DNA from 2 places in the Shewanella sp. WXL01 genome. Region 1 is predicted to be linked to the other one. Evidence: predicted binding sites of a transcription regulator. Region 1 holds the regulator's gene; the other holds the start of a gene.

Region 1 (4,198 bases):
TAGGCATTGCTTTTTTGTTGCCTTGAAGCCGCGAAATCTTGATACATGAGTTGTAATTTGGCCTGAAGATACCAGTTTGGCGTGATTGGAATGCACTGTGGCGTGATTGGATATGAAATGGCGTGAATGAATAGCATAAAATTTGCTCATCGATTGGCGCAAATGCCAACTTGGTGACGACAATGGAGAGCAAACAAATGACACAAGCAAAATCGAAAGCAGGTACAGCGTTGGTGACAGGTGCATCAAGCGGTATAGGTCTCGAGTTAGCAACAATTCATGCTGAAAAGGGAGGTGACCTTATTTTGGTGGCCCGCTCCGAAGGCAAGCTAACTGAACTTAAAACCGAGCTAGAGAAGCGCTATCAGGTAAAGGTTGAGGTTATTGCATGCGACTTATCAGAACCTGACTCGGCAAACGCGTTATTTGAGCAAACACAGGCAAAAGGTTTGCAAGTAGATGCGCTTATTAATAATGCTGGTTTTGGCGGCCACGGTTTGTTTCATCAGCGAGAGTTAAGTGCAGAGCAAGCTATGATGCAGGTAAATATGATCACATTGACCAATCTGACACACCTTTACTTACAAGGAATGGTTGAGCGAAATTACGGTAAAATTTTAAATGTGTCTTCAACCGCATCGTTTATTCCTGGTCCGCTTCAGGCGGTGTATTACGCGACGAAAGCTTATGTAACCTCCTTCTCACAAGCATTGGCGGAAGAGGTTAAAGCAAACAATATTACGGTTACAGCACTGTGCCCAGGCGCCGTTGCCACTGGCTTTGTTAAAGCTGGCGATCTTGAAGGGGTAGAGATTTTTGATAAAGCCAAAACTCCGCGTTCGGTGGCTGAATGTGGCTATCAAGCCATGCAACAAGGTGAGTTAGTTGCCTTTAATGAGTCATCTCTTAAGTTTATGCTTAACTGGATTACACCACTTCTGCCTCGCAAGCTGGTACTTAAGTTTTCGCGTCAGGCAATGGAAAAGTCGAGTTAATATATCAGCTAACCGTGGAGCCAACTGCAATGAAAACAGCCAGTAAATTTAATATACCGAGCAATTGGTTGGTGCTATTTAACGATTTAGGGCTTGAGCTTGAGCAAATTCTTGCATTCAGTCAACTCCCTGCTGGTTTGTTTAAAAGGTCAAAGGTGCAGCTAACGCCTGAGCAGTACTTTCAATTATGGATTGGGATCGAGGCTGCTGCAGAGGTCGCTAATATCGATATTGCACTCAAGTTTGCCGAGGTTATGAGTTTTGAGCAGTTTGATGCACCAATTTTTGCTGCGATTTGCAGCCCTAATCTCAATGCCGCAGCCAGCCGACTAAAGCAATTTAAACCGCTAATAGGGCCGATGATTTTGGACATAGAGCAAACAGTGCAATATACAGAGCTATCAACACGCTGTTATGGCCATAGTGGTAAGCTGCCTAAGGTACTGAGTTTAGTTGAGCTGGTGTTTTTTACTCAGCTTACCAGGCTAGCGACGCGCCAGCACATTAAACCAATTGATATAGTCGTGCCTGAGCAATTGGATGATATGCAGGCTTACGAAGATTATTTTGGCTGCAGTATTCGCCAAGGTGTGCAAACCGCGATTAAGTTCAGCGCCAGCGATGCTAAGGCGCCGTTTTTAACCAGTAACGAAACCATGTTGCACATGTACGAGCAAGGGCTAGTTGAACAGTTAGAGGCTATCGGCGCAAAGGACTCAACTTCTAGTCTGGTATTTAGTTGCTTGCTTGATTTGTTGCCTCAAGGGAAATCTGCCATTGATGATGTTGCAGCAGAGCTGGCAATGAGCAAGCGCACTTTGCAGCGAAAACTAACCGAGCAGGATTCAAGTTATCAGTTGGTGCTTAAACAGGTACGCCAACACTTAGCCGATTATTATTTGGAGCAAACAGACCTGCCGTTAATCGAAATTTCGTTCTTACTCGGGTTTAAAGAGTCGAACTCATTTATTCGGGCATACAGTGGTTGGAGTGGAGTATCGCCAGCGAGAACTCGGCATTAGTTGATACTCTTTCCTGCGTTAGAAACTAAAAAGCCACCTTGGCTAGACTCACTTAGACTAGAGTAGGGTGGCTTTCTCAATTGTGTTCAGACTTACTCGCTGTAGTTAAACAGTGATTTAACCGTCTCTAGCGTGTCATCAATGGTGGTGATATTTGATGGTGAGATGAAGATGGTGTCGTCACCAGCAATCGTCCCCAAAATACCTTCTGGCTTACCGATGGAGTCTAATAGGCGTGCGATTAACTGCGCTGCACCTGGGCTGGTGCGTACTACAATCATCGCCTGGTTGTGGTCAACATCGAGCACTAGGTTTTTAAGCGGGCTACCGGCCGTTGGCACGCCTAATTCTGCTGGTAAGCAGTAAACCATTTCTTGCTTAGCGTTACGTGTGCGTACAGCGCCAAACTTACTTAGCATGCGCGATACTTTAGATTGGTTTATGTTGCTGAATCCTTCCGCCTGAAGTGCGTTAACAATTTCACTCTGGCTACCAAAGCGTTCTTCTTTAAGGATCGCTTTAAAGGTCCTGACCAATTCATCCTGATTTTTGGTTGCTGGCATAATGTTAGTTTCTTCTTATGATTGTTATTCAAAAAACCGCTGTATTTTGAATAGAAATTGCATCAAAGTCAAGAATACCCCTTTGTTGGTGAATAAAAATTCACTGATTTAACTAAAGTGTGACAAGCGTTTGCGTGTGCAGTACACCTTTGTCGCAAAAATGCGTTACAAAGTGGACTAATTCTCAGTCAGCCTGCGTCACATGACGTAGATCATCTTTTGCCTTTGTATGTCTTGCTAGACTTGCCCCCGTCATTTTTTGCAAGTTAACAAATCAAGGTAAAGACATATGTCAACGCAAACCCCTTCAGTGTTTTCGCGAGCTTGGTCTCGATGGATGGCTGTTCCGCTTTGGATGCAAATTCTTATTGGTATGACGCTAGGTATTGCTGTTGGTGTCGGGCTTGGAGAAAGTGCAACTTACCTAAAGCCGATAGGAACTATCTTTGTTAACACTATTAAGATGCTTATTGTGCCGCTGGTGTTCTGCTCGTTAATTGTAGGTGTGACCTCCATGCAAGACACCGCCAAAATGGGACGGATTGGTTTCAAATCTTTCGTGTTCTACCTTGGCACGACCGCGTTCGCAATGACAATTGGCTTACTTGTGGGGCATATTTTGCAGCCAGGAGCTGGGCTAGATTTAGTGCAATCGGGCGTTGATGAAACCGTAAAGCAAGCGCCGTCGTTGATGGAAACCTTGATTAACATAGTGCCGACTAACCCTGTTGCTGCACTGGCTAGTGGTCAAATTCTGCAGGTGATTGTATTTGCGGTTGCGTTAGGTATTGCGTTAGTGCTGATTGGCGAGCGTGGTCAGCCAGCGATTAAAGTATTCGAAAGTCTAGCTGAAGCTATGTTCAAGCTAACTGACATGGTGATGAAGCTAGCGCCATATGGTGTGTTTGGTTTAATGGCTTGGGTTGCTGGAGAGTATGGTCTAGACATGTTACTTCCACTGATTAAAGTTATCGCTGCAGTTTACATTGGCTGTGTTTTACATATCGTAGGTTTTTACAGCGCTGCATTAGTCTTACTGGGTAAGCTCAACCCAGTGCACTTTTTCAAAGGCATTAGCAATGCCATTGTTGTGGCTTACACCACCTCAAGCTCGGCAGGCTCGCTGCCAGCTAGTATGAAGTGTGCTAATGAGCTTGGCGTAAATAAGAAGATCTCTAGTTTCGTATTGCCGCTAGGAACAACCATCAATATGGATGGCACAGCTCTGTACCAGGGCGTGACCGCTTTGTTTGTCGCTCAGGCTTTTGGTATTGATCTAACCTGGGTTGATTATGTCACCATTATTCTAACTGGGACTTTGGCTTCAATTGGCACAGCAGGTGTGCCTGGCGCAGGTCTAGTGATGCTAACTCTAGTATTAACCACTGTTGGTCTACCATTGGAGGGTGTGGCGATTATTGCTGGTATCGACCGCATTTTGGATATGGCGCGTACCACGGTTAATGTATGTGGTGACTTAACCGCAACCACCATTATTGCTCGCAGTGAAAATGAGCTGAACGTGCAACAATACCAAGCGGATACATCAAGCAAGGAAAGCTAACGCTAGAAAGTTGCAGTTAAGCATAATAAGCTCTGATTTCTGCATTCAAAACAA
Region 2 (4,198 bases), on a different contig from region 1:
AGATAGCATGCGACCATTGCGGCCTTTACGGTAGCGGTCTTTTAAAAACAGCGTGCATAGTTCTGCTGCGCCAGTGTAATCATGACAAAGGGTTAAGGTTTCAACTTCATTACGAACCGAAATTTGTTCTGAGTGGTAAACCTCAGTGCCTAAACGATAGTGATAAAAAGCATCTTCCATCCCGACTGCAGCTTCGATACCACAGGTACCGACAACTTCACCGGTTTTGGTGTCTTCCATCACCATTAAGTAGCCTTCGTCCTGCGGCGTTTTAACTTTCTTATTAAAAGAGTTTTCAGCACGCTCGATTTTAGAGCGCAGTAGCTCTTCATTGACTGGCAGCGAGGTAAATCCGTGCCCCGATTCAATGGCAATGCTATGCAAGGCATCATAATCAGAGGCGCGTATTGGCCGAATGATTAACATTTTAATCTCCTAAAGGTGCTGACAAACTGTGGTTTGTCAGCACTAAGACAACAAGTTTAAAAACAATAAACTTGTTTTATCCCGCCACGACTTTAGCTACTGCACGTTCAAAACGTGCTAAGCCTTCTTTGATATCAGCTTCTGGGATAACCAGTGAAGGAGTAAAACGAACAACATTTGCACCAGCAACTAGGCTCATTAAGCCTTCAGCTACTGAAGCAACTAGGAAGTCTCGTGCACGGCCGTTGTACTTGTCATTAAGTACTGCTCCAAGTAATAAACCTTTACCGCGCACTTCACTAAATACATCGTACTTAGCATTAATTTCAGCTAGACCGTCGCGGAAGAGTTGCTCACGCTGTTTAACACCTGCAAGTACGTCATCAGTGTTAACCACGTCCATAACCGCATTACCGATAGCACAAGCTAGCGGGTTACCGCCGTATGTAGAACCGTGAGTACCTACTTTAAGATGCTTAGCCACTTTTTCGGTCGTTAGCATAGCTGCGATTGGGAAACCGCCACCAAGCGCTTTAGCACTAGTTAAGATGTCTGGTACGATTTCAGTCCCCATGTAGGCATACAAGTCACCGGTACGGCCAATACCCGTTTGCACTTCATCGAAAATAACCAATGCATTGTGCTTGTCTGCAAGCTCGCGAACCGCTTTTAGGAATTCTGGGTCACCATTAATGATGCCGCCCTCTCCTTGCAGAGGTTCAAGCATAATGGCACAGGTTTTATCAGAGATTGTCGCTTCTAATGCGGCAATGTCATTGAATGGAATGTGAGTAACGCTTTGTGGCTTAGGACCAAAACCGTCTGAGTATGCAGCTTGACCACCAACGGTTACCGTAAAGAAGGTGCGACCGTGGAACGCTTTATCAAACGCGATAATTTGATCTTTTTGCTCACCAAAGTTATCTAGTGCGTAACGGCGCGCAAGTTTTAGCGCAGCTTCGTTAGCTTCTGCACCAGAGTTAGCGAAGTATACGCGCTCAGCAAATGTAGAGTTAACTAACTTAGTTGCTAGCTCAAGCGCAGGCTCGTTAGTCATTACGTTAGATAGGTGCCAAAGCTTCTCACCTTGATCTTTCAACGCTGCAACGAGAGATGGATGACAGTGGCCTAAACAATTAACTGCGATACCGCCAGCGAAGTCGACAAACTCTTTGCCTTCCTGATCCCAAACTCGGCTACCTTCACCACGAACAGGGATTACCGCCGCTGGCGCATAATTAGGCACCATGACTTCATCAAATTGGGCTCGAGTTAAGTTCATTTCAACACTCATCGCTTGTTTTCCTTTTTAGTTAACCGGGGCGCTTAGGCCACCTAAGGCGCTATTTTCTTTATTTTATGTTAGTGAAATAGCGTATGCTTGTTTAATTATCTGAACATTATTAGCGAAAATGTGATCAAAATGCCAGTAATCGACAACTAACTATTGAGACGCTGGCCTAATAAATGAATAAAGATTGGCAATTTGATGCATACGAAGCGCTTAAATGCAGGTTTTATAGAATAAATAGTCACAAAAAAAGTTGTTTCGACATATTTTGTGTAGCTATTCACCAAAAGTGCATAACTACACATTAACTAATGACCTAAATTAGTGCAAATAACTGCATATTGCAGTTATTTTAACCAGCTTTCGCGAGCATGTTGAAGCTATCTGGCAGCCTGCTGTCAACGAGTTACTATCTGGAGAACACTATGACTATTATCCAAGAGTACAAACAATAGCAGTAAGGGATTAAGTTAGCCTGAAACCTTAAAATGTCGCAGGAGCTGCAATGTTGCGAAGTAGGAATGTCCGCGTTATTGGTTTTTTTACAATAAATCTAGCTTGCGGAAGTTTTGCGCTTTTAAACGCAAAATTTCTTGCTCTGAGAATTGATAGTAATCAAACATAACTCGCCGCTCTGCTGGCTCTATCATGTTGATTTCACTTAGTAGATAAACTTTGGCAAAGCTACTCGCTTTGGCAACAATCTGCGCCTCTACCGATAAATCACTAAAGTAATAGGCCTCATCAAGCTCTTTGAGAATGTTAGTCAGCGGACTATCTTTAAACTCAAGTAACTCAAGTAACTGCCAGTTTAGTGAATGCCCATGAGCTAACACCTGCTCATAAACCTTTTGCGCGGGAAACTCGGTCGCCATTACCGCATCATAGACTTCTTTATCTCGCTCCTGACTCGCTTCTCTTAACCACCCCCCCCAAGTTTTGTCATATATGCTGATACTGTTATTAAGAATGACCGCTGTGCCCATTTGATACATCAAGGCGCTACTATAAATCAAGCTAACGTCCTTCTCATGTAACTGAGCAAGCGCTTGGGCAGCGATGGCCGTAACCATGCTATAACGCCACAATTTACGCGTGGTCCACAATAAATTGGCATTACCTGATGGTAACCAATTACGCAAACTAAAATACGGGATCAACAAACGCAGATTCTCAATACCGATATAGTTCAGCACTAACTTTAAATCTGTAACCTGTACATCAGATGTTTTAGGGCGACGATGTTTTGAGGCGGGGCTGTTGATCATGGTTACCAGATCGCGAGATAACCAGCTTAGGTTAGCGATTAGCGGACGCATGCGATTAAGGTTTGGTTCGCTGGCAAGTATCTGTTCGATTAGCAATATTTGGCTTTCTTCAAGCTTGCTATTTTCAAGCACAAGTTCAGGTGACGCAAGTTGGTGCTCAATGGCATTGTTAACTGTGCTAGTTAGCTGCGCAGAAACTGCTTTGTAGATTTGCTGTGATTTTGCTTGCTGCTCAACTCTCAAGCGTATCGCCTGACGCTCTATTTCAAGCTTATTGGCATCGTTTTCAGCTTGTGCATCGAAGCTATCAACTACTGTATTTGCTTTTTGTTTACCAACAATGATCTTTTGATAGTGGCGTTGCTCAACCTCTATCACTTTGCCAGGCTTAACTCCACCTGCTACCGAAATTGCCACTCACTTGTCCTAAATCTAACTACGTAAAGATGTCTGCGTTATAAACAATATAGCACTAAGGCTTCCCGAAAGAAGCCTTAGCAGTCAGTTGATTTGAGTTATTTCAACTCTTGCTCAAATAGCTTGTAAATACGGCGGTATTCATCCAACCAACTTGACGCTTGCTTAAAGCCATGAGGCTCAACCGGATAAATGGCCGTTTCAAACATTGGCTTTTCCAGTTCGATTAAGCGTTGTACTAGGCGAACACTGTCTTGGAAGAACACGTTATCATCTAATACACCACTCATTATAAGCAGCGGCTTTTGCAAACCTTCAGCATGTTCAATAGGCGAGCTGCGCTCGTAAGCAATCGGGTCGATATCAGGTGTATTAAGAATATTTGAAGTGTAAGGCGCATTATAATGTGCCCAATCAGTTACGGGGCGCAGCGCCGCACCGGCCTGGAATAACTCAGGCTCATTAAACAAAGCCATGAAGGTTAAGAAACCACCATAAGAGCCACCGTAAGTGCCTACGCGGCTAACATCAACATTGGTGTTGTTGACCATCCAGCTAACACCGTCTTTAAGATCTTCAACCTCTGGGTGGCCCATGTTGCGATAAATCGCTGTGCGCCAGTCGCGGCCGTAACCTTTAGAGCCGCGATAATCCATATCCATCACCACGTAACCTTGCTGAGCAAGCAGGTTATGGAACATAAATTCGCGGAAGTAACCAGAGAAACCATAATGGGCATTTTGTAAATAACCTGCACCATGGTTAAAAATAACCGCTGGGTACTTGTCTGCCGATT

Evidence for each region. The regulator ArgR, encoded in region 1, controls arginine synthesis, uptake and breakdown. The targets are predictions, from matches to a motif close to ANTGAATANNTATTCANT.
Region 2: the regulator ArgR is predicted to act here: its motif matches at 1,946-1,963, upstream of G3R49_RS02835 (aspartate aminotransferase family protein).

What each region holds. Positions count from the first base shown of each region.
Region 1 is NZ_JAAIKQ010000004.1:201,445-205,642, forward strand. Features, by position in the region: gene G3R49_RS12370 (SDR family oxidoreductase) at 198-995, shown strand; gene G3R49_RS12375 (AraC family transcriptional regulator) at 1,025-2,017, shown strand; gene argR (transcriptional regulator ArgR) at 2,110-2,580, opposite strand; gene G3R49_RS12385 (dicarboxylate/amino acid:cation symporter) at 2,870-4,144, shown strand.
Region 2 is NZ_JAAIKQ010000001.1:675,174-679,371, reverse strand. Features, by position in the region: gene astA (arginine N-succinyltransferase) at 1-426, opposite strand, end outside; gene G3R49_RS02835 (aspartate aminotransferase family protein) at 503-1,720, opposite strand; gene G3R49_RS02830 (HDOD domain-containing protein) at 2,260-3,402, opposite strand; gene G3R49_RS02825 (prolyl oligopeptidase family serine peptidase) at 3,501-4,198, opposite strand, start outside.